Regions from separate parts of the Nocardia sp. NBC_01377 genome, predicted to be linked through region 4. Evidence: riboswitches for the same ligand, from Rfam matches in the RefSeq annotation. Region 4 holds a riboswitch; each other region holds the start of a gene.
The links. Region 4 has a riboswitch for cobalamin ahead of metE (5-methyltetrahydropteroyltriglutamate--homocysteine S-methyltransferase). Riboswitches for the same ligand answer to the same signal wherever they lie in the genome.
Positions count from the first base shown of each region.

Region 1: linked by a shared signal. The riboswitch ahead of OG225_RS24845 (5-methyltetrahydropteroyltriglutamate--homocysteine S-methyltransferase) and the one ahead of metE (5-methyltetrahydropteroyltriglutamate--homocysteine S-methyltransferase) in region 4 are both predicted to bind cobalamin.
Region 2: linked by a shared signal. The riboswitch ahead of OG225_RS09205 (ABC transporter substrate-binding protein) and the one ahead of metE (5-methyltetrahydropteroyltriglutamate--homocysteine S-methyltransferase) in region 4 are both predicted to bind cobalamin.
Region 3: linked by a shared signal. The riboswitch ahead of OG225_RS36385 (energy-coupling factor ABC transporter permease) and the one ahead of metE (5-methyltetrahydropteroyltriglutamate--homocysteine S-methyltransferase) in region 4 are both predicted to bind cobalamin.

Region 1 covers NZ_CP109566.1:5,401,296-5,406,401, reverse strand. The annotation lists gene recG (ATP-dependent DNA helicase RecG) at 1-758, shown strand, start outside; gene OG225_RS24850 (short-chain fatty acyl-CoA regulator family protein) at 780-2,201, opposite strand; partial or broken gene OG225_RS24845 (5-methyltetrahydropteroyltriglutamate--homocysteine S-methyltransferase) at 3,124-3,778, opposite strand; cobalamin riboswitch at 3,920-4,072, opposite strand; gene OG225_RS24840 (pyruvate carboxylase) at 4,395-5,106, shown strand, end outside.
Region 2 covers NZ_CP109566.1:2,035,238-2,040,343, reverse strand. The annotation lists gene OG225_RS09210 (ABC transporter permease) at 1-253, opposite strand, end outside; gene OG225_RS09205 (ABC transporter substrate-binding protein) at 269-1,858, opposite strand; cobalamin riboswitch at 1,875-2,070, opposite strand; gene OG225_RS09200 (metal ABC transporter permease) at 2,125-2,997, opposite strand; gene OG225_RS09195 (metal ABC transporter ATP-binding protein) at 3,022-3,780, opposite strand; gene OG225_RS09190 (metal ABC transporter substrate-binding protein) at 3,890-4,828, opposite strand; gene OG225_RS09185 (hypothetical protein) at 5,092-5,106, shown strand, end outside.
Region 3 covers NZ_CP109566.1:7,909,261-7,914,366, forward strand. The annotation lists gene OG225_RS36370 (cytochrome c oxidase assembly protein) at 1-1,110, opposite strand, end outside; gene OG225_RS36375 (heavy-metal-associated domain-containing protein) at 1,391-1,600, shown strand; gene OG225_RS36380 (hypothetical protein) at 1,597-1,764, shown strand; gene OG225_RS36385 (energy-coupling factor ABC transporter permease) at 1,853-2,536, opposite strand; cobalamin riboswitch at 2,672-2,814, opposite strand; gene OG225_RS36390 (heavy metal translocating P-type ATPase) at 2,798-5,106, opposite strand, start outside.
Region 4 covers NZ_CP109566.1:2,580,199-2,585,304, forward strand. The annotation lists gene metE (5-methyltetrahydropteroyltriglutamate--homocysteine S-methyltransferase) at 1-2,169, opposite strand, end outside; cobalamin riboswitch at 2,307-2,539, opposite strand; gene OG225_RS11790 (hypothetical protein) at 2,685-2,975, opposite strand; gene OG225_RS11795 (hypothetical protein) at 3,094-3,684, opposite strand; gene OG225_RS11800 (hypothetical protein) at 3,683-3,928, shown strand; gene OG225_RS11805 (hypothetical protein) at 4,616-4,879, opposite strand.

The DNA.
Region 1 (5,106 bases), 2.8 Mb from region 4:
AAGAGGTCGCCGCGGGCAGGCAGGCGTACGTGGTCTGTTCGCGCATCGGCGAGGACGAGGAGGACGGCGGCGCGGGCAAGGGGCAAACGGCGAAAGGTGGCACGGCGAAAGGCAAGGGCAAGGCGACCCCGGAGAAGGAACCTCCGACCACGCAGGCCGCCGTCGAGGTCTTCGACATGTTGCGTGCCGGTCCGCTGGCGGATGTGCGGATCGGACTGCTGCACGGCAGGTTGCACGCGGACGAGAAGGACCGGGCCATGCGCGCGTTCAACGACGGCGATATCGATGTGCTGGTCTGCACCACCGTGGTCGAAGTCGGCGTCGACGTGCCCAACGCGACGGTCATGGTGATCCTCGACGCCGATCGTTTCGGCGTGAGTCAGCTGCACCAGTTGCGCGGCCGCATCGGACGCGGCGCGCATCCGGGCCTGTGTCTGCTGATCACCGATGCCGCGCCGGGCGGTTCGGCCATGGCGCGTCTGACCGCCGTCGCGGGGACCACCGACGGTTTCGAACTGTCGGTGCTCGATCTGCGCCAGCGTCGCGAGGGTGACGTCCTCGGTTCGGCCCAGTCGGGCACGGCGCGTTCGCTACGGCTGCTCTCGCTGCTCGATGATCTGGAAACGATCACCGCCGCACAGGATTTCGCCCGCGAGGTGGTGCGCGAGGATCCGCGTCTGGACAAACATCCGGGATTGGCGAGCATGATGCGCGCCGCCGTCGACGCCGAACGCCTGGAGTATCTGGCGAAGTCCTGACCCGGTGGCGGCGAGCCGAATTCAGCGCAGGGCGCGCGGATACGGCAGATCGGTGCTGATGTGCTCGGAGACGGCCAGTGGGCTGCCGATCTGTGGAAACGCGCGTTGTGCGCAGGTCGGCCGCTCGCACACCTTGCATCCCGCCCCGATCGGCACGGCGGCCGCCGGATCACCGAGTTGCAATCCGGTCGAATACACCAGGCGGTCGGCGTATTCGATATCGCAGCCGACGCCGATCGCGAAATTCTTCGTCGCGGTGCCGAAGCCCTGCGGCGCGGTCATCGCGGTGCGCGCGATCCACAGGTAGCGCCGCCCGTCGGGCATGGACGCGACCTGGGTGAGTATGCGGCCGGGATGGGCGAAGGCCTCGTGCACCACCCACAGCGGGCAGCTGCCGCCGACCCGGGAGAAGTGGAACGCGGTCGCCGACTGGCGTTTGGAGATATTGCCCGCGCGATCGGTGCGGACCAGGAAGAACGGAACGCCGCGCTGCCCCTGGCGTTGCAGCGTGCTCAGCCGGTGGCAGATCGTCTCGAAGCCGACCTCGAAACGCAGACTGAGCAGATCGATGTCGTAGCGCAGTTCCTCGGCCGAGCGCAGGAAACGGCCGTAGGGAAGGACCAGCGCGCCGGCGAAGTAGTTGGCCAGACCGATGCGGGCCAGGGTGCGCGATTCGCCGACGAGCGAGGGGGTCTCGTCGAGCACGATGTCGAGATCGTTGCCGTAGAGCAGGAATCCGAGTGTTGTCGCGATCTGGAACGCGCGCTGGCCCGGGCGCAATCGGCGCGCCAGGGTCAGGGTGCGGCTGTCGGCGTCGTAGTGGCGTTTCGGAATCGACGGGTCGGCGCCGTCGCCGCGCACCAGCACGGTGACCCCGGCGCGTTCCTCGGCGATCCGCGCCAGCTGACGATCCAGTGATCCGATGGTGAGCCCGCATTCGTCGAACAGGTGCTCGGCGGCCAGATCCAGGTGCGGGATGTGATTGTGGTGGTCGTAGAAGAAGTCGCGCACGTCCTCGTACGGCATGGGGGTGCCCGGGACTCCGGACGGGGCGGACACCCGGGAGGAGAACAGGTCGAGTTGATCGGTGGCCGCCCGTAGCCTGCGGTGCATGGCGACGAGGATGCGCGCCACTTCCGGCTGCCTGGTCGCGAGTTCTTCCACCTCGGTCAGTGGCGCGCTGTCACCGCCCGCCGCGTCGACCAGCACCTCGTGCAGATCCGAGACCAGTCGCGCGTCCGAATCGGCCGCGAAGAACTGGACGTCGAGGTCGAAGGTGGAATTGAGTTTCAGCAGGACCGGGATGGTGAGCGGCCGCTGATCGCGCTCGAGTTGGTTGAGGTAGCTGGGCGATAGGTCGAGGGATTTCGCCAGCGCGGCCTGGGTCATCCGTCTTTCCTCGCGCAGTCGCCGTAGCCGGGCGCCCGCGTACATCTTGCGCACGGCCGAATAGTAACCGGCGGCCTTCGCAAACATTGCACAAAACGGAGTTCTCGCGTACAAAGATCCACTCTTGCGAGGGGTTTCAGTGACAGGTCAACCTTGCGTAGCGTGCGAAGGGGCAGCAAGGGGCCCGAAGCGAGCCGAGGGATGCGCGAAGAACCACATATTACGCGTTCGCCCCGTTCGCGCGGCGTTTCCGAGTTCGAAACCTCGGGCGGAACGGATCGCTCGGGGGTGGCGCGCGCGGTCCGGGTCGCCGTCACCGACGCGCCGCGCGGAGTCGCACCGTCGACCCCGACCCGTTCGCGTGTCCGACTTCGAAACGTTTCGGATTCTCGCGGCCGGGGTAGTAAACCTGCGGGGTACGACCGTTTCTCGACGCGGCGAGCAGGACCGGAGTCGGTGCGGGCGCACTCGATCAGCCGCCGTTCGTCGTGGCGCCCGTGGTACCGGACCGGGCACCGGAGGTTCGTGAGGGGATCTTCTGATGCCCGGTCCGCCGCGCCGCGTCGGTGTCCACCGTGCGGCCGTCACGTCGGATCACCCGCGGGCCCGCGTCGTCGGGCCCGGATTCCGCATCCTGGGAAAACCCGCTGGAGATCGCGGGAACCGGATCGCACGATCGCGCGTCGAAGAGGGGTGACGGACGAGGTCGACGTGCGAGGAGGCGTGACGAATGGATCGTTGTTCGAGTCACATGTCGTGGCGGCGCGGGATCGACGGCAGGGGCGTCGGTCCCCGTGACGACGGCGCCCGCGAAAGTGGCACTCGCGGAATCGATCCCAGAGCGCGGTTACGCGCCGTCGAGCGCGCGGGCGAAGCCTGTGAGGCCTACACCTCGCGGCGCAGGCCGAAGCCGCGGGCGGAATGACATCGCCGTGGCCGCGCGAACGGCTCCGCGTCGATCTCGGATTCGGTGAGATTCCGTCACCAGCACCGGCTCATCGATCTGGACCCGGGCCACGCCCTTCGTCGCGAGCCGGGCGAGCAGGTCACGGGAGAGCGGAACCAACGCGGGCAACCGCCGCAGCGGCGCGCCCGAGGCATCCTCGGCCGATTTCAGGAAGGTGACGGGGTCGATCACCACGGGCCGGGCCGGCACGCCGAGGGCGAGCGCCTCGTCCACCTGCTTCAGCAATTGTTCGGAATGCAGGGCGAAGGTGGTCTCCGCCGTGATCTCGGGCACCGGGTAGTGGTAGTTGGTGTCGAACCATGTGGTCATCTCCGGCGGTTCGACGGTGTCGGTGCCGCTCGCGGCGGCGAAATATCGGTCGAGCGGATCGGTGATACCCGCCACACGCGGCGGCAGCGCGCCGAGGAGAACGGCGGTGTCGAGGACCTGGTCGTTGTGGGAGAAGGTGCCCATCGGCACCGAATCCATTCCGGCCGCGAGCAATTAGGCGAATTGGGTGCGGCGCAGATCCTGGGCGATGGCGTGCAATCGTTCGGCGTCGATGCGCCCGGCCCCACTAGGACTCGGTGGTGCGCTTCAACTCTTGGATCGGGCCGACCCGGGGCAGCCCGAGAACCGTTGCGGTGAACGGAGTGTGCGGAGAACAGTTGCGTCGATACTCCAGTGCTGTGGTCGTGAGCCATCGCCATGAGGGCAGTGCGAATCAGCGGGATGTCTCGGAGGGCGCGGTCGGAGCCCGAGAAATCGGCACCGGTGGTCCGCGAGGCGGTGGCGGCCGGATACGGCGTATCCGGCACAGTGTGGCAGGTCTTCGGACTCGCGGGCGCGGGACTTACTGGCCGATCACGGACGGGGCTCACCTACTGGCCGTCGCTTCCCAGGACGCCCAGTGCTCGTGACGGCAGTCGTTCCTGCATACCGCTGCGGGACAGTCCCGGATTCCCGCCGGGTTCCCTCTCGCCTGTCCGCCGACATCGCGGCGGACGGGTTCGACGCCGAGGCGCGACGTAGGGGCTCCATCTCGTCTGCGCTCGGCGAACCAGTTGCACTCGTCAGCATGCGCGGAACGGCCGGTCGGGCGCCGTGGCGGTGCGATACGTTCCAGCTACCATGGAGCGATTCGTGTGAGCTAATTCGCAGCGCCGGGTCCGCGGTTCATCGTCGCAGCATGTGACCGTACGATGAACACAACTTCGCAACCGTGCTAGTTCTGTTGTGAAGATTTCTGCGAAGGGCACTTCCCTGTCGGCAGCCGCCTCCGGGGCGGGTACCTTAAGCCAATGTTCTCGAAAGTCTTGGTTGCCAATCGCGGCGAGATCGCCATCCGTGCCTTTCGTGCGGCGTATGAACTCGGCATCGGGACCGTCGCGGTCTTCCCGTACGAGGACCGTAATTCGGTCCACCGGTTGAAGGCGGCGGAGTCCTACCAGATCGGTGAGAAGGGCCATCCGGTCCGTACCTATCTCTCGATCGAGGCGATCATCGGTGCGGCCAAGACCGCCGGAGCCGACGCGATCTATCCGGGGTACGGATTCCTGTCGGAGAATCCGGATCTGGCCGCGGCCTGTGCCAGGGAAGGCATCACCTTCATCGGCCCGTCGGCCGAGGTGTTGGAGTTGGCGGGAAACAAGGCGCGCGCGATCGAGGCGGCCAGGGCGGCGGGGCTTCCGGTGCTGGCGTCGAGCGCGCCCTCGGCCGATATCGAGGAGTTGCTGGCCGCGTCGAGCGAGCTGGAGTACCCGATCTTCGTCAAGGCGGTGGCCGGTGGCGGTGGTCGCGGGATGCGGCGGGTGGCCGAGCCCGAACAGTTGCGTGAGTCGATCGAGGCGGCTTCGCGTGAGGCGGAGTCGGCGTTCGGTGATCCGACGGTGTTCCTGGAGCAGGCGGTGGTGAATCCGCGTCATATCGAGGTGCAGATCCTGGCCGATCAGCACGGGAATGTGATGCATCTGTTCGAGCGGGATTGTTCGGTGCAGCGGCGTCATCAGAAGG
Region 2 (5,106 bases), 540 kb from region 4:
GCGAATCACCGAAATCGCCGTGCGCGAATCCCTTCGCCCATTCGCCGAACCGGACCGGCGCGGGCCGGTCCAGTCCCAGTTCGGCGCGCAGCGCGGCCACCTGCTCCTGGGTGGGGTCGGCCCCGCCGACACGCGACAGGATCACCGTCGCCGCATCCGAATCCAGCGACTCGAACAGGCAGAACACCGCGAGCGCGACCAGCGACAGCACCACGATGGCGCCGCCGACGCGCCCGATCACGTAGCGAATCACGACCGTCGGCGTTCGCTACCGCGCCAACCACGTGGTCGTGTAGTTGGCCCAGTCGTCGGTGCCGGGCACCCCCGCCCGCACACCGCCCACATCGTTGCGCGCCGCGTCGGGCCGTTTGGCGAAACTGTGCAGGATGTATCCGCCTTCGTTCCAGAGTTGTTCCTGAAGTTCGTGATACAGTACCCGGCGGCGCTCCTGGTCGAGTGTCGCCCTGACCTCGGTGAATTTCGCGTCCCAGGCCGCGTTCCGCCATCCGGTGCCGTTGCTCGGCGAACCGGTGGTCATGGTCTGGCCGTAGAAGTAGTCGAGACTGTAGTTCCACCAACCGACGTGGGTCAGCGGCTGTTTCCCCGCAACCTGGGTGAAATAGGTGTCGGCGGGTACGGATTCGAGTTTCACGGTGATTCCGGCCGCCTTGGCGTGCTCGACCAACAGCGTCGCCGATTCGATCATGCCCGGCATGCCGTCGGCCGTCTGCAAGGTGACCGTGAGGTTCTCCTTGCCCGCCTGGCGCAGCAGTTCGCGCGCCCGCGCCGGATCGTAGGCGCGCTGCGGCAGCGAATCGTCGTAGAACGGCGCACCCTTGCCGTAGATGTCGTTGCCCAACTCGGCATAGCCGTAGTACACGGTGTCGACCATCGCCTGCCGATCGACGGCGAGGCGCATGGCTTGGCGCACCCGCACGTCGTCGAAGGGCGGGAGGTCGACGCGCATCTGGAAGGAATCCATGAGTCCGAACGGATGCAGCACGACGGTGATATCCGGATCGTTCTCCAGCGTGCGCGCCTGGAGATAGGACATCTCGTGCACGATATCGGCTTCCCCGGACAGGAAGGCGTTCACGCGGGCCTCGGTCTCGGCGATCTGGATGATCTCGACCTCGTCGAGCAGCACCAGCCCGTCCCAGTACCGGTCGTTGCGGCGCAACAGTGTTCGATCGCCGGGCGACCAGTTCGCCAGTGCGAAGGGGCCCGTGCCCACCGGCAGCGTCCGCGCGTCGAAGGTGGTCGTCCCGTCCTTGATGACGTAGCAGTACCAGCCCGCGAGCACCGAACCGAAATCGGCGAGTGGGGATTTCATCCCCACGATGACGCCCAGTTCGCCGTCGGCCCTGGTGCGCGACATGTCGATCATCGAGAGATCGCCGGCGGAATGTTTGGCCGGGTCGAGCATCCGCTCGAAACTCCAGAGGACGTCGCGGGAGGTCAGCGGTGTGCCGTCGCTGAAGACGACACCGGGACGCAACGCGATCCGCCACCGACTGCCGTCCGCGTCGGGCGTCAGCGATTCCGCGAGCCGGTAGCGCAGCGTCAGATCGTTGTTGTAGGCGACGAGTTTGTCCCAGACATTCTTGGAGACCGCGCCGCCCGCCGAACTGCCCGCCTGATACGGATCGAGTACGTCGACGCTCGCCGACCTGCCCGCGATCACCGAACGCAGTCGCCCGCCGGGACGCGGCGGCCCCTGCGGTCCCGCGGAGGCTGCGTCGTCGGCGGCGCAGCCGATCAGCGATCCGCCCGCCGACGCGGCCAGAGCCGCCGCTCCGGCGCCGAGCAGGAATGTCCGGCGCCGCAATGCGGGCACGGTCGATCTCGAGTTGTCCATGGCCATCCTCGTGGTGCGATCCCTCTACCGTGGACGCAGGTGTCCTGGCTCCCGGATCGACGCGCACCGCCTGCCTTCCAACCCGGGTAGGTCGTGGCAACGAGATCGGCGGATTACTCCTCGGTGACAGTTGCGGGACAGCCCCGGATTCGCACCGGTGTTCCCTTCGTCCGGATCAGACGTTACAAGGCGCGAGCCCCGAGCACACATCCCCGTGATTCGGCCGCGGAACCCGATGCGGCCGAATCACGGGGATGCACCGGCGGTCACACCGCGCCCGCGGTGGCACGACGACGCGCGGCCGCGATCCGGCGACCGATGACACCCTGTCGCGGTGCGAACAGGTACACCGCCGTGAAGGTCAGCCCCTGGACGACGACGACCATCGCCCCGGAGGCGGTGTCCAGGTGATAGCTCAGGTACAGGCCCGTCACCGCCGCCGCGACCGAGACCGCGGGGGCGATGACGAGCATGCGCTGGAATCGGTCGGTGAGCAGGTACGCGGTCGCGCCGGGAATGATGAGCATCGCGACCACGAGCACCACGCCCACCGCCTGCAACGCCACCACCGAGGTCAGCGCGAGCAGTCCGAGCAGGGCGATACCGAGCCAACGGGTGTTCAGGCCGATCGCGTGGGCGTGCACCGGGTCGAACGCGTAGAGGGTGAAATCGCGCCGCTTGAGGACGAGCGCCGTCAGCGTCAGCGCCGCCAGGACGACGATCTGAACGAGTTCGGATCGGCTGACCCCGAGCAGATTCCCGAACACGATGTGATTGAGATCGGTCTGACTCGGCGTCACCGAGACCAGTACCAACCCGAACGCGAACAGCGTCGTGAACACGATGCCGATCGCGGCGTCCTCCTTGATGCGGCTGGTCGACCGCACCACCCCGATCAGTGCCACCGCCAGGAATCCGAAGACGATCGCGCCGACCGCGAAGGGCAGGCCGACGATATAGGCCAGCACCACCCCTGGCAGTACCGCGTGGGAGACCGCGTCGCCCATCAACGACCAGCCGATCAGCACCAGCCAGCACGAGAGCACCGCGCAGACCACCGCCGCCGTCACGGTGGTGGCCAGCGCCCGCACCATGAATTCGTAGCGCAGCGGGTCGATGAAGATTTCCTCGAAACTCATTGCGCCCGTCTCACCTTCGGCCGTTCACACACGGTTGAGCACATCGAGGCCGAAGGCCGCGGCAAGATTCTCCGGGCGCAGCACCGTCTCCGGATCCCCCTGCGCCAGCACCGTTCTCATCAGCAGCACGGCTTCGTCGGCGAGGCCGGGCAGTGCGTGCAGGTCATGGGTGGACACCAGGACCGCGGCGCCCGCCGCCGCGAGTTCGCGTAGCAGCGCGGTGATGGCGGCTTCGGATCGCTTGTCGACACCGGCGAAGGGCTCGTCCAGCAACAGCACCGTCGCCCCCTGGGCGAGGGCACGACCGACGAAGGCCCGCTTCTTCTGCCCACCCGACAACCGCCCGATCTGCCGATCGCCGAGGTCGGTCAATTCGACCCGCTCCAGCGCCTCGGCCACCGCTTCCCGGTCCGCGCGCCGGGGGCGGCGGGTGAACCCCATCCGGCCGTAGCGCCCGGTCATCACCACATCGCGTACCGACAGCGGGAAACTCCAGTCGACGTCCTCGCTCTGCGGCACGTAGCCGAGAACGCCGCCGCGGCGCGCGGCCTTCGGGGCGACGCCGTCGACCAGCACCGTCCCGTGATCGGGTTCGATCGACCCCATGATGGTCTTGAACAGCGTCGACTTCCCGGAACCGTTCATCCCCACCAGGCCGCAGACCCGCCCGTGCTCGAGTCGCAGCGCGACGTCGTCGAGGGCGAGCACTTCGCCGTAGCGCACGGTGACGCCGTCGACCCGGATCGCGCTCACCGCTTCTCGCGCCTCGCCCGCTTCCCGCACCTCGCTCGGCTCCCGCGCCTCGCCCGCTTCGCGCGTGTCATTCGCTTCCCGCGTGTCACTTGCTTCCCGCGTGTCACTTGCTTCCCGCGTGTCACTTGCTTCCCGCATGTCACTGCCGCCCGGTGAGCGCGGCGCCGATGGTCTGCGCGGCGTGGCGGATCAGCGCCAGGTAGGTCGGTACCGGACCGTCGGCCTCCGACAGCGAATCCACGTACAGCACACCGCCGTACGAACTTCCCGAAGCCTCGACGACCCGGCGCATCGGCGCGTCGGACACCGTGGATTCACAGAACACCGCGGGCACCCGGTTGGATTTCACCATATCGATGACCGAGGCGATCTGCTGCGGTGTCGCCTGCTGTTCGGCGTTGACCGGCCAGATGTACTTCTCGGTCAGACCGGTGTCACGGGCCAGGTAGGAGAACGCGCCCTCGCAGGTCACCAGGGCACGCTGTCCGGCGGGCAGCGTACTCAGCGTCCGCACCAATTCCTCGTGGACTCCGCGTAATTCAGCCTTGTAGCGTTCGCCGTTGGCGCGGAAATCCGCGCCGTGTCCCGGATCGAGATCGGTGAAAGCGCGCACCATGTTGTCGACGTAGACGAGCACGTTCAACGGTGACATCCACGCGTGTGGATTCGGCTTGCCCCGGTAGGCGTCCTCACCGATCTCGATCGGTGCGACGCCCTCGCTGACCACCACGTGCGGCACCCTCACCTCGGAGACGAACCGGGCGAACCAGGCTTCCAGGTTCATCCCGTTGTCGATGATGAGATCCGCGCGCGTGGCCTTCCTGATATCCCCCGGTGTCGGCTCGTAGCCGTGGATCTCGGCCCCGGCCTTGGTGATCGACTCGACCTCGAGGTGCGGGCCCGCGACATTGCTCGCGATATCGGCGAGCACCGTGAACGTGGTCAGGACCACCGGTCGATCGCCGTCGGCGGCGCCACTGCCGCACGCGCTCGCGCCTATCGCCGACAAACCGAACGCGATCGTCGCGAGCAACCGGCCCGTGGCCGCGAGCCGCCGACGGCGGTGCCGAATCTTCATACGGCGAAATCTTAATGTTCGGGTCGACTAACTTACAAGTTCGAGAATGTGAAACCGAAATCGTCCGTATGGACGCGCCGGATCGGCCACGCCGGAGCCCGACCGGATCCGCACAGGTCCAGCCCTCGCAACGCCCGGATTCCGGAACGTGAGAATTCCTCGCGCGATCGACCGATCCGGGGGCGACCACCCCGCGAATTCCTTGTCCCGGCGAGCGGACATCGCCCCCGCTGATCACTCCGAAGTCCGACCAGGAGCTCACGATGAACACAGCCTTC
Region 3 (5,106 bases), 3.5 Mb from region 4:
CAGGACCGCGCCCGCGACAGCGGCGCCGCCGAGGACGACGTCGAAGCGCCAGAACGTGAGCATCCGCAAGGCGGTCGGGGCGTTCACCACGTCGAAGCCGATGAACGCCTCGTGCGCGGTGAACGATCGCCCGGCGAACGCCGGAGCGGGCCTGACCCCCGCCGCGGACAGTGCCGAGACCGCGACGAGCATCGCCGCGCCCGCCGCCGCCAGCAGGACACCCTCACCCGGCCGGTCCGGCCGCGCGCGCCACACCAGCCACCCGGTCAGCGCACCGAGGGCGACCGCGCCGAGCACCAGCCGCCCGTACCCGGTCGTGAGCATCCGCTCCGGCGGAAGCAGAATCGCGACCAGGACCGCGCCCGTGACGGCGGCGACACCGAGGCACAGCATGGTCAGCGAACGGACGCGGGCGATCACCGTCTCCGTGTGCGCGCCCCCACGCGTGATGTGCGCGCTCGCGCACCACAGCAAGCCGCACAGCGCCGACACCGCCACCTGGAACAGCATCACCGCTCCGGTCGCGAAGTCGTGGTCCGGCCCCTCGCCCGCGTTACCCACCAATACCGGCGGCAGCACGCCGACGGCCGAGACCACCAGCGCGACCACCGCGCCCATCCACGCCAGACTCAATCTGGAAAGCACCGCGACCCCGCAGGCGAGGATCGCGACCGCGATCCACGCCTTGGGTCGGTCACCCGCGTCGATCAACGCGGCGAGTGCACCGGAACCGAGCGTCCGGGTTGTCGTCATGCCGCCGATATCGGCGGCCGAGACCGGGATGAGCGCGATCGCGGCCACCGCCCACACCGCGCTCGCGCGCTCGATGAGGTGCAGTCCGTAGTAGCCGTCCACGCCGACCCGCTCGTTCTCGACGGTCTCTGTGCAGCACACGGTGTACAGCGCCGCCCCCACCGTGACCGCGCCCGCAGCCATCGCGACCGCCCGCAACACCGTGTAGAGGATCGCCTGGGTCAGTCCGGGGAAGGCCGTGCCCGCCGCGGTGTAGGGCATCGCGCCCGCGGAAACGGCCGCGCCGAGCACTGTTGCCGCCGACAGTGCCACCGCGGCCAACCGGACCGTTCGCGCGGAGTACGCACCGATACCCACGTCCACATCCTTCCGAGATCTGTCGTCGCCGCGGTCCGACCGTCGGCCGCCGATGTCTACGGTCGGTCACGGCGAGGTCATGGTTCCCTCGCGCACACGGATGTGACGGGAATCTCCGCGGCCGTCGCCGGATAGGGAGGTCGGCCGCGTCGGGCACGGGAACCGCCGTGGTCACGATAGCGCGGGAGCCCGTGGGAACCACGCGCGCCCGGCATCCGACAATTGATGCGGAAACCTGTCGTGCCTGGTGCGCGGCGGCGACTCGGAGGAAAGGGACGTCATGAGCGAGACCACGTACACGGTGTCGGGGATGTCGTGCGAGCACTGCTCGAACGCGATCACCGGCGCGCTGACCGCGCTGCCCGGAGTGGACTCGGTCGATGTCGAGATCGCCACCGGAAAGGTGACTGTGACCGGCGCGTCCTCGGGCGCCCACGACGTGATCCGCGCGGCCGTCGACGAGGCGGGCTACGAAGTGGTCGATGCGTGAACGGTGACGGACCCGAGCCTGTGTGGCTGCGCGTGCTCGCCTTCGTCGCCGCGCTGGCCGCCGTGTTCGCCCTCGCCTGGCTGGTGGGCCGATTCGGTCCATGGTCGGACATTCCCGACGCGCCGCCCCACGACCACCGCGGCGTCTCGTCGACCGGTCGGTGAGCCGCGAGCGCGCTGCCCGGCATTCGGGAAAACGGACGCCGCCGGGTTTCGAGTTCATCGAAACCCGGCGGCGCGCAACGATATACGGTCAGGCGGGGCTGGGGTTGTAGAGCCGCCGTTCCAGCAGGCTGCTGTCCTTCAGTTGGTGCAGTGTCTTCGCTCCGGCCAGGACCGCCAGGTCGGCCAACGGTTCGATCGCGATCACGACCAGATAGGACAGACCGAACGTGGCGATATCGGCGACGGTCCGCACCGCGAAGCCCTCGCCGTAGAGCGCCCAGAACGCGACCCAGGTCACGATGCCCGCCTGGTAGGTGGTCGAGAGCGCGAGCGCCTGACGGTATTTCAGCCGCACGTACGGGGTGTCGGCGGCGATCACCTTCCGCGCCACGAATTGCAGCGCGAACAGCGGCACCAGCAGGGTCGTGACGTTCATACCGTATTGCGGCAGGTCGAACTGCGCGAAGAACACCCCTTGCAGGAGTAGGCCCAGCGCGAGCCCGAACGCGGCGGGCGCGGCCCCGAACAGCAGGAACAACGTGGAGCCCAATATCAGGTGGACCTCGGAGACGCCGACCGGATAGTGCGGCAGGATCTCGAAGAAGGTGAAGACCGCCGCGGTGGTCGCCGCGGTGCCGCCGAGCAGCGAGAGCGGCCCGCGCTCTCTGAAATGTCGATACGCCAGCGTGGCGGCGTAGACGCCCGCGGCGCCCGAGGTGGCGTAGCTGAGGATGATCTTCGGGCCTTCGACGATTCCCGGTTCGATATGCATTGCGCGGTCCTTCCGATGAAACCGGTCCACCGCCCGCGACGGCTCGGTCGGGTCGGCGCGCGCACCGACAACGGCCATGCGCCCATTCCGCGAGGCGATGCACCCCTGGACGCGGCGCGTCCAGCACGGGCTGAAAGGTCTTCGGGCTAGCGGAGACGTATCGCCGGATACGTCGACCGACCGCGGGCTCCGGGGAGAACCCGGTTCGCCGCGCGGACGATGGTGGTCGCTTCCGCACACCGCTGCGGGACAGCTCCGGATTCACACCGGATTCCCTTCGGACGGCATCTCGGTGAACGAGTGCCGACCGCCGCCGACCCGGCTTTCCCGCCGGTCCCGGCAAATCAGCCGCACAGGGATCGTAGCCGATGAATCGTCGGGAAACCCGCCCTCACAGGCGATTCCCGGCGACACGCGCACACTCGCGTCATCGCCGGGGTGCGCGTCGCGGCCGTCCGCGAGGTTCGGCAGGGTGAACCGGCGCAGCCGCAGGCTGTTCGACACGACGAACATCGAGGACAGCGCCATGGCGGCCGCGGCTCCGAGCGGGTCGAGGACGACCACGGCGAGCGGGAGGACGACGAGGTTGTAGCCGAGTGCCCACCGGAGGTTGGTCCGAATGGTGGCCAGTGTGGCCGCGGCCAAGCCGATGGCGTACGGCACCCGGGTGAGGTCGCGGCCCGAGATGACGAGGTCGGCCGCTTCCATGGCCACGTCGGTGCCCGCGCCGAGCGCGATCCCGAGGTCGGCGACCGCCAGCGCGGGCCCGTCGTTGACGCCGTCACCCACGACCGTGACATGTCGGCCGCTGTCCTGGAGCGCGCGGACGACCTCGGCCTTGTCCTCGGGCATCACCGAGGCGATCACGTCCTCGATCCCGACCCGGTCTGCGACCTCCTGGGCGGCGAACGGGTTGTCACCGGTGAGCAGCACACTGCGCAGCCCGAGTGCGCGCAGGCGCGCGACGGCCGAGGCGGCGGATGGATGGACCTGTTCGGCCACCGCGAGGACCGCGACGGCACGGTCACCGACCGCGACCAGGACGGCCGTCCGTCCGAGATACTCCTCCGCGCGTAGGGTCTCCCGCAGTTCGGGGGACACCGCGAACCCGTGGTCGCGGACGAACGACGGTCGCCCCACCGCCACCCGGCGGTGCCCGACGACGCCGATCACCCCGCGGCCCGGATGTTCGGTGACCCGGTTCGCCGTCGCGACCTCGAGGTCGTCGGTGCGGGCCGTCGCGATGATGGCCGCCGCCACCGGATGCCGTGACACGGCTTCGACGGCGGCGGCGGCACGCAGAGCCTGTGCGCGCTCGATGCCGGGACCGAGGTGTACCGCGACGACGCCCGGACCTCCCGCGGTGAGGGTCCCGGTCTTGTCGAAGACGACAACGCCGCCGCCCGCGGCCTGTTCCAGCCCGCGCTGTCCTTTGAAGAAGATGCCGAGCCGGGCAGCCTGACCGGAGGCGACCAGCAAAGCGGTCGGAGTGGCGAGGCCGAGTGCGCACGGACAGGCGGCCAGCACGACGGCGAGGCCCGCGCGGACCGCCGAGGCCGGGGGACCGTCCAGCAGCAGCCATCCGATCACGGCGAGTGCGGCGAGACCGAAGACGCCGGGGACGAAGCGCCCGGCGACGCGGTCGGCCAGACGCTGGAAATCCCCGCGATAGGTGTGGGCGCGATCGATCGAACGCAACATCCGCGCCAACCGGGTGGCCTCGCCGACCGCGGCCGCCTCCACGACGAGCGGGCCGTCGACGGCCACCGTGCCCGCCGTCACCGCCGAGCCCGCACCGACGGACACAACAGCGGTCTCACCGGTGAGCGCGCTCACATCCATCGCCGAGCGGCCGTGCACGACCAGACCGTCGGCCGCCACGACCTCCCCGGGGCGCACCACGAAACTCTGTCCCTCCGCGAGAGCGTCGATGGGCGCCTCGGTCTCCGTGCCGTCGATGCCGCGCACCGTCACGTTCCGCGCGACGAGCGCGGTGAGATCGCGGATCGCGCGGCCCGCCCGCTGCTCGGCCCGTCGTTCCAGGTGGCGTCCGGCGAGGGCGACCGCGGTCACGGCCGCCGCGACGCACGCGTAGCGTCCGCTCGCGGAGTCTTGCGCGGCGCCGACCGCGCCCGCGGCGGCGGCGCCCGCGTAGGCCAAGGTGCCGAGCAGGCCGAACGAGGTGAGGGTGTCCATCGTGGCGTGCCCGCGCCGCGCGGCCCGCCATGCCGCCCGGTGGATCGGGTGAGCCGTGCCGACGACGCACGCCGCCGCGACCGCGAGCAGTGACCACGGCCACCACGCGGGGACGATCGTGTCCTGCGCGAGAGATGCCGCGACGAGGACGGCGGTCGCGGCCGACGCGCGGCGCAGCGGTGCGGCGTACGGTGACGCCGGATGTCCCGCGTCCACGGGATCCGGGACCGTCCCGCGCGGGGCGGCGGAATAGCCTGCGGCTTCGACGACCCGGCACAGATCGGCGGTGCGGTATCGCCGTGGTGCGTCGATGTCGGCGGTGCCCGTGAGCCGATCGACGGTCGCGGACGTGCCGTCGAGCGCTTCCACCGCGC
Region 4 (5,106 bases):
CAGGCGTTCGGCCGGAACGGCTTTCAATGCCAGTGCGAGAGACCTCTCGATCTCCTCGGAGCTCGGCACCCGCGGGGAGTGGATGTCGTAGACACCCGGGCCCACGCCCAGATCGAAGCCTGCCGCGTTGAGGTCGTCGAGCACCTCCATGTGCGAGCGGGCCGCCTCGATCGAGGTGACGTCGGCGTCCAATCCTGCGATAGCCCCGATGACCTCGCCGAACTCCGAGTAGCACAGGTGGGTGTGGATCTGCGTGGCATCGGCGACACCGGAGGTCGAGAGGCGGAACGCGTCGACCGCCCAGTCCAGGTAGGCGGCCTGGTCGGCCTTGCGCAGTGGCAGCAGTTCGCGCAGCGCGGGCTCGTCGACCTGGATGATGCCGATTCCGGCCGCCTCCAGGTCCACCGTCTCGTCCCGGATGGCCAGTGCGATCTGGCGGGCGGTATCGGCCGGCGGCTGATCGTCGCGGATGAACGACCACGCCAGGATGGTGACCGGGCCGGTCAGCATGCCCTTGACCGGCTTGCGGGTCAGCGACTGCGCGTAGGTGATCCATTCGACGGTCATGACCACCGGACGCTTCACATCGCCGTACACGATCGGCGGGCGCACGCACCGGGTGCCGTAGGACTGAACCCAGCCGTTGATCGTCGCGGCGAAGCCATCGAGCTGCTCGGCGAAGTACTGCACCATGTCGTTGCGCTCGGGCTCACCGTGCACCAGCACGTCGAGGCCGATTTCCTCTTGCAGCGCAATGACTTCGGCGATCTCGGCACGCATCCGCATGTCGTACTCGGCCTGGTCGATCTCGCCACGGCGGAGTTCGGCACGGGCCACCCGGATCCGGCTCGTCTGCGGGTAGGAGCCGATCGTGGTGGTCGGCAACAGCGGCAGTTTCAACCGCTCCTGCTGCACGATCCGGCGCTCGTCGGCCGGAGCGCGGCGCGTGGCACCGGTATCCAGACCCGCCAACCGCTCGCGTACCGACTCGACGCGCAGACGAGGATCCGCCTTGCGGTCGGCCACCGCGGTGCGAGCGATCTCGAGGGCCTGCGCGACCGCACCCTCCCCCTCACGGAGGGCGGTGGCCAGCACCCGGACCTCGGCGATCTTCTCCTGCCCGAACGCCAGCCGGCCGCGCAGCCGCTCGTCCAGATCGGTCTCGGGCTCGAGGCTGTAGGGCACGTGCAGCAGCGAGCACGAACTCGACACCGCCACCGACACACCGGCGTCGCGCAGCCCGATCAGCCGCGGCAGTGCAAGGTCGGGATCGACCCGCCAGATGTTGTGACCGTCGACCACGCCCGCCACGATCAACTTGTTCATGATCGACCGAGCCACAGCGACATCCGCGTCCTCACCGGCGACCAGGTCGAGAGCGATGGCCTCGATGCCGGTCTCGGCCAGCACCGGCAGCGCCGTGCCCAGCCGACCGAAGTAGGCGGCTACCAGGATCGACGGACGAGTCGACACCTCCGACAACCGCTGGTATGTGGTGCGCACCGCCGCGAGTTCGGCCTCGGTGAGATCGGTCACCAGCGACGGCTCATCGATCTGAACCCACTGCGCACCGGCCTCGGCGAGCAGGCCCAGCAACCGCTCGTAGAGCGGCAACAGGTCGGGCAGACGGTTCAGCAGATCGCTGTCATCCACCGACTTGGCCAGCTTCAGGAAGGTGATCGGACCGACGACCACCGGCCGGGCCGGGACACCGAGGGCCAGCGCCTCCTTCAATTCGGCCAGCGGCTTGTCCGGATGCAGGGAGAAGGCCGTATCCGCGGCCAGCTCGGGCACCAGGTAGTGGTAGTTGGTGTCGAACCACTTGGTCATCTCGAGCGGAGCGATCTCGGCATCACCTCGGGCGGCCGCGAAATAGCGATCCAGCTCGTCGGCGATCCCGGACACCCGCTGCGGCAGCGCGCCCAGCAGCACGGCGGTGTCGAGCACCTGGTCGTAGTAGGAGAAGGTGCCCACCGGTACCGAATCCAGCCCGGCCTCGCGGGCTTCGGTCAGCTGGGCGACGCGCAGGTTCGCCGCGACGGCGTGCAGGGCCTCGGCATCGACGCGACCGGCCCAGTAGGACTCGATGGCGCGTTTGAGCTCCCGGTTGGGGCCGACGCGCGGAAGGCCCAGCACGGTGGCGGTAAAAGTCGTGTGCGGGTTCGACATTGATGAGCTCCATGGTCAGCGGCAAGGACCGCCACCCAATATGGAACGCACGCCGATGGAGCCCGAGAAGCATCGTTCCCGTGCCCGGGTCCCACTGGGCGTGACGCCCAATCCACGAGGCGACGACCACCGGATACGGCGTATCCGGTACAACGGGCAGGTCTTCGGACTCGTGGGCATCGACCCGAGAATGGGGTCGACCCCGGCGTTCGGTGCCCGGGGCTGGTCCTACCGACCGTCGCTTCCCAGGCATGCGCCCAGTGCGGGTGACGGCTGTCGTTCCCACTTACCGCTGCGGGACAGTCCCGGATTCTCACCGGGTTCCCTCTACACCCCGCGGCGCGCGAACACCGCTGGGCTTCGACGCCATCGGACGGATCAGGGGCTCCTCGACTCCGCCTCCGGCGAACCAGCTGCGTCGACAAATATAGCCAACACCGACCGGATCGTGAAAGGGGGGACATCTCACACCGAGGACCGCGACCTGGGACCACCGATCCAGGAGAACGTGCGCATCAGCGTGTGGCGCCCACCGGCCAGACCACACTGACCGGAATTCCTCGGGCGCGAGCCGACTCCACCACGCTGCCGGTGCCCGAATTCTCACCCGCGTCACCACCCCACACCGCGATCAGTCGCTCGCACGCGGCGAGCATGACTTCGTTCGCGGCGGCGGGGGCCTTACGGTCGGCGTCGTCGAAATCCATGACCTGCACCCCAGCCGCACGCTCCAGCAACGCTTCGAACTCCGCACCGTTCTCGGGTATCACCTTGTCGCGCTGATAGTTTCGGGCAGACAGAACCACCTCGAGTCGACCGCCGAGCTCGAGAACACACCGCGCGAAGACAGTATCCGCACCACCCACCAAACAGCTGACCACCCGCGCCGGAAAGGAAGTGACGCACGGTCGAGTCCGGTAGCGGTCAGTGTGGGGGACGTAGGGCGACATCGCCGATCGTCGCACCCACGCGCTCCAGCGTGTCCGGCGCGCCGTCGGTCTTCGCCTGGGTCCAGCACCGGTTGTGTGGGAAAACCACATACGTGGCCCAGCGCGAGGCCGCCCGCCACACGATGCGCTGGCTGTCGCCGGGCACGTCCCACGCGATGACCGCCCAGGTGCCGTCGCATTCGCGCACCGTCGCGGTCGCGTTCCGCTGATAGTCGGCGAGTTCGAGCTGCCCGACGATGCTCTGGGGATCGCAATGCGCCGCCTGCGCGGAATCCCTGAAACGCAACGAGCCGGTGACCGATTCGCCGTCGGCCGTCACGAAGAGGGCGTGCATTCCCTCCGGCACGGGGTCGGAGCCGGGCGGCGGGGTCATGCCGAAGTGGTAGCAGCCCACCGGCACCGTGAACGTGCTCCGCCCGTCGGCGTCGGTGGTGCCCGTCCAGCGCTCGACCTCCGGAGTCCCCTCTGGTAGATCCCGCGAGGCGGGACCGCACGGTGCGTAACGTGCCAGGCGCACCGGCACATTCGGGACCGCGACGCCCCCGACGGTGACCGTGCGCAGCATGACCGTGCCGGATCCGGCAGTCGACGCAGGCTCGGTGGCTGGTGTCCCCGGGGCGCCGGTGGTCGTTGTCGGGGGTGACGATGCCGGAGCCGACGGTGCGGTGGTGTTCGAGCGCGGCGCCGACGAGCTGACGGTCGAGCCGGACTGCGACGTCTCCGCCTGCGACGTACTTGTCGCGCCGCCCTCGCATGCGGCGACCGCCGCCACTGCGCAGACAATGAACGCGGTGTTTACGAATCGCTGAAGTCGCATCGTTTCCCCCTGGTGTTGTGTCCTGCTGGCGCCTGTATATCGCCTGTTCACCCCCGGTATTGCCGCGCGAGGAGCCCAATGTTTCGTGGGCTTGCGCCAGGCGACCTTTCCTTCCTCCGCCATGTTGGAGAACCTGATATCTACCGCACCACCCGCAGCGACCGTTTTCGCGGCTCGTTCATCTCGCACTCCCATCAGCCCACATCGCTTCGTAGAGGGAACGGATGCCTAGTTCCGAAATGTAGCCCCGACAGGAACATTCACAACACTCACCGATGCATCCCGCCGTCATCTCTGCGGAACTACCACCGGAAGTGGGCTAGAGCCGAACGGGGTACACAGATCGGGGATCCCCTCGCGCGGCCAAGATTGCGGAGGCACGCCGATACCTGCGCGCCCCTCTTCGGTCGCGAACGGTTCCTCGAATGGTGGCGGGGGTGCTGGATTTGTTCGCTTCGTGCGGGGAAGTGCTCGGGTGTGCATAGTGCAAATCGCGAGTCATGGTCTGAGCGAGGTATCTGCGGCTGAACGAGTGGCGCCGGGTGCGCGATGCCGTCGATGTGGACGGGTGTTCGTCTCCGATCTGGCGCGGCGGCCGCGACCCGTCAGTGACGAGCCGATCGCCAGTTGATCCCCGAACCGGGCGAGCAGGTCCTGCTCGCCCGGTCGGACGGAGTTATCAGCGCGCGGAACCGCTTTCGATGAATTCGCGGATGAAGCAGAGGGGGCACACGGGGTCGAATGGTGCTGTGATCTGGGTCGAGGCGGTGGTCGATGGCGCCACAGGGATTCCGTTCGGCGCTGCAGCGGCGAGCGCGGGCTGCAGGGCGAGCGCGACAGCAAGCGCGCCGCCGACAATGACATTCAGCATGGGACGGTACAAGAGATCCTCCACGTTGATGCGATGAGCGGTGAGGGTAGAAAGGCCCGTCGTTGCGGTCATGCCCCCAGTTCGAGGTGCGCTGCCGGTGCACCTCTCGCACCGAGGCTGTCGCGTCGCTGTACTCGAGGGTGGAGGACATGGGTCAGCCAGCGTCCGCTGCCACGAAGCCTGACCCCGGCGTGGCGTCCACGCAGCCGGCATCGATCGACAGGCCCAGCGGCCGCGCGGATCGAGCGACGATCCACCGGTGTAGCCCGACACATAAACGTCTTCGCTGTGATCGTTTG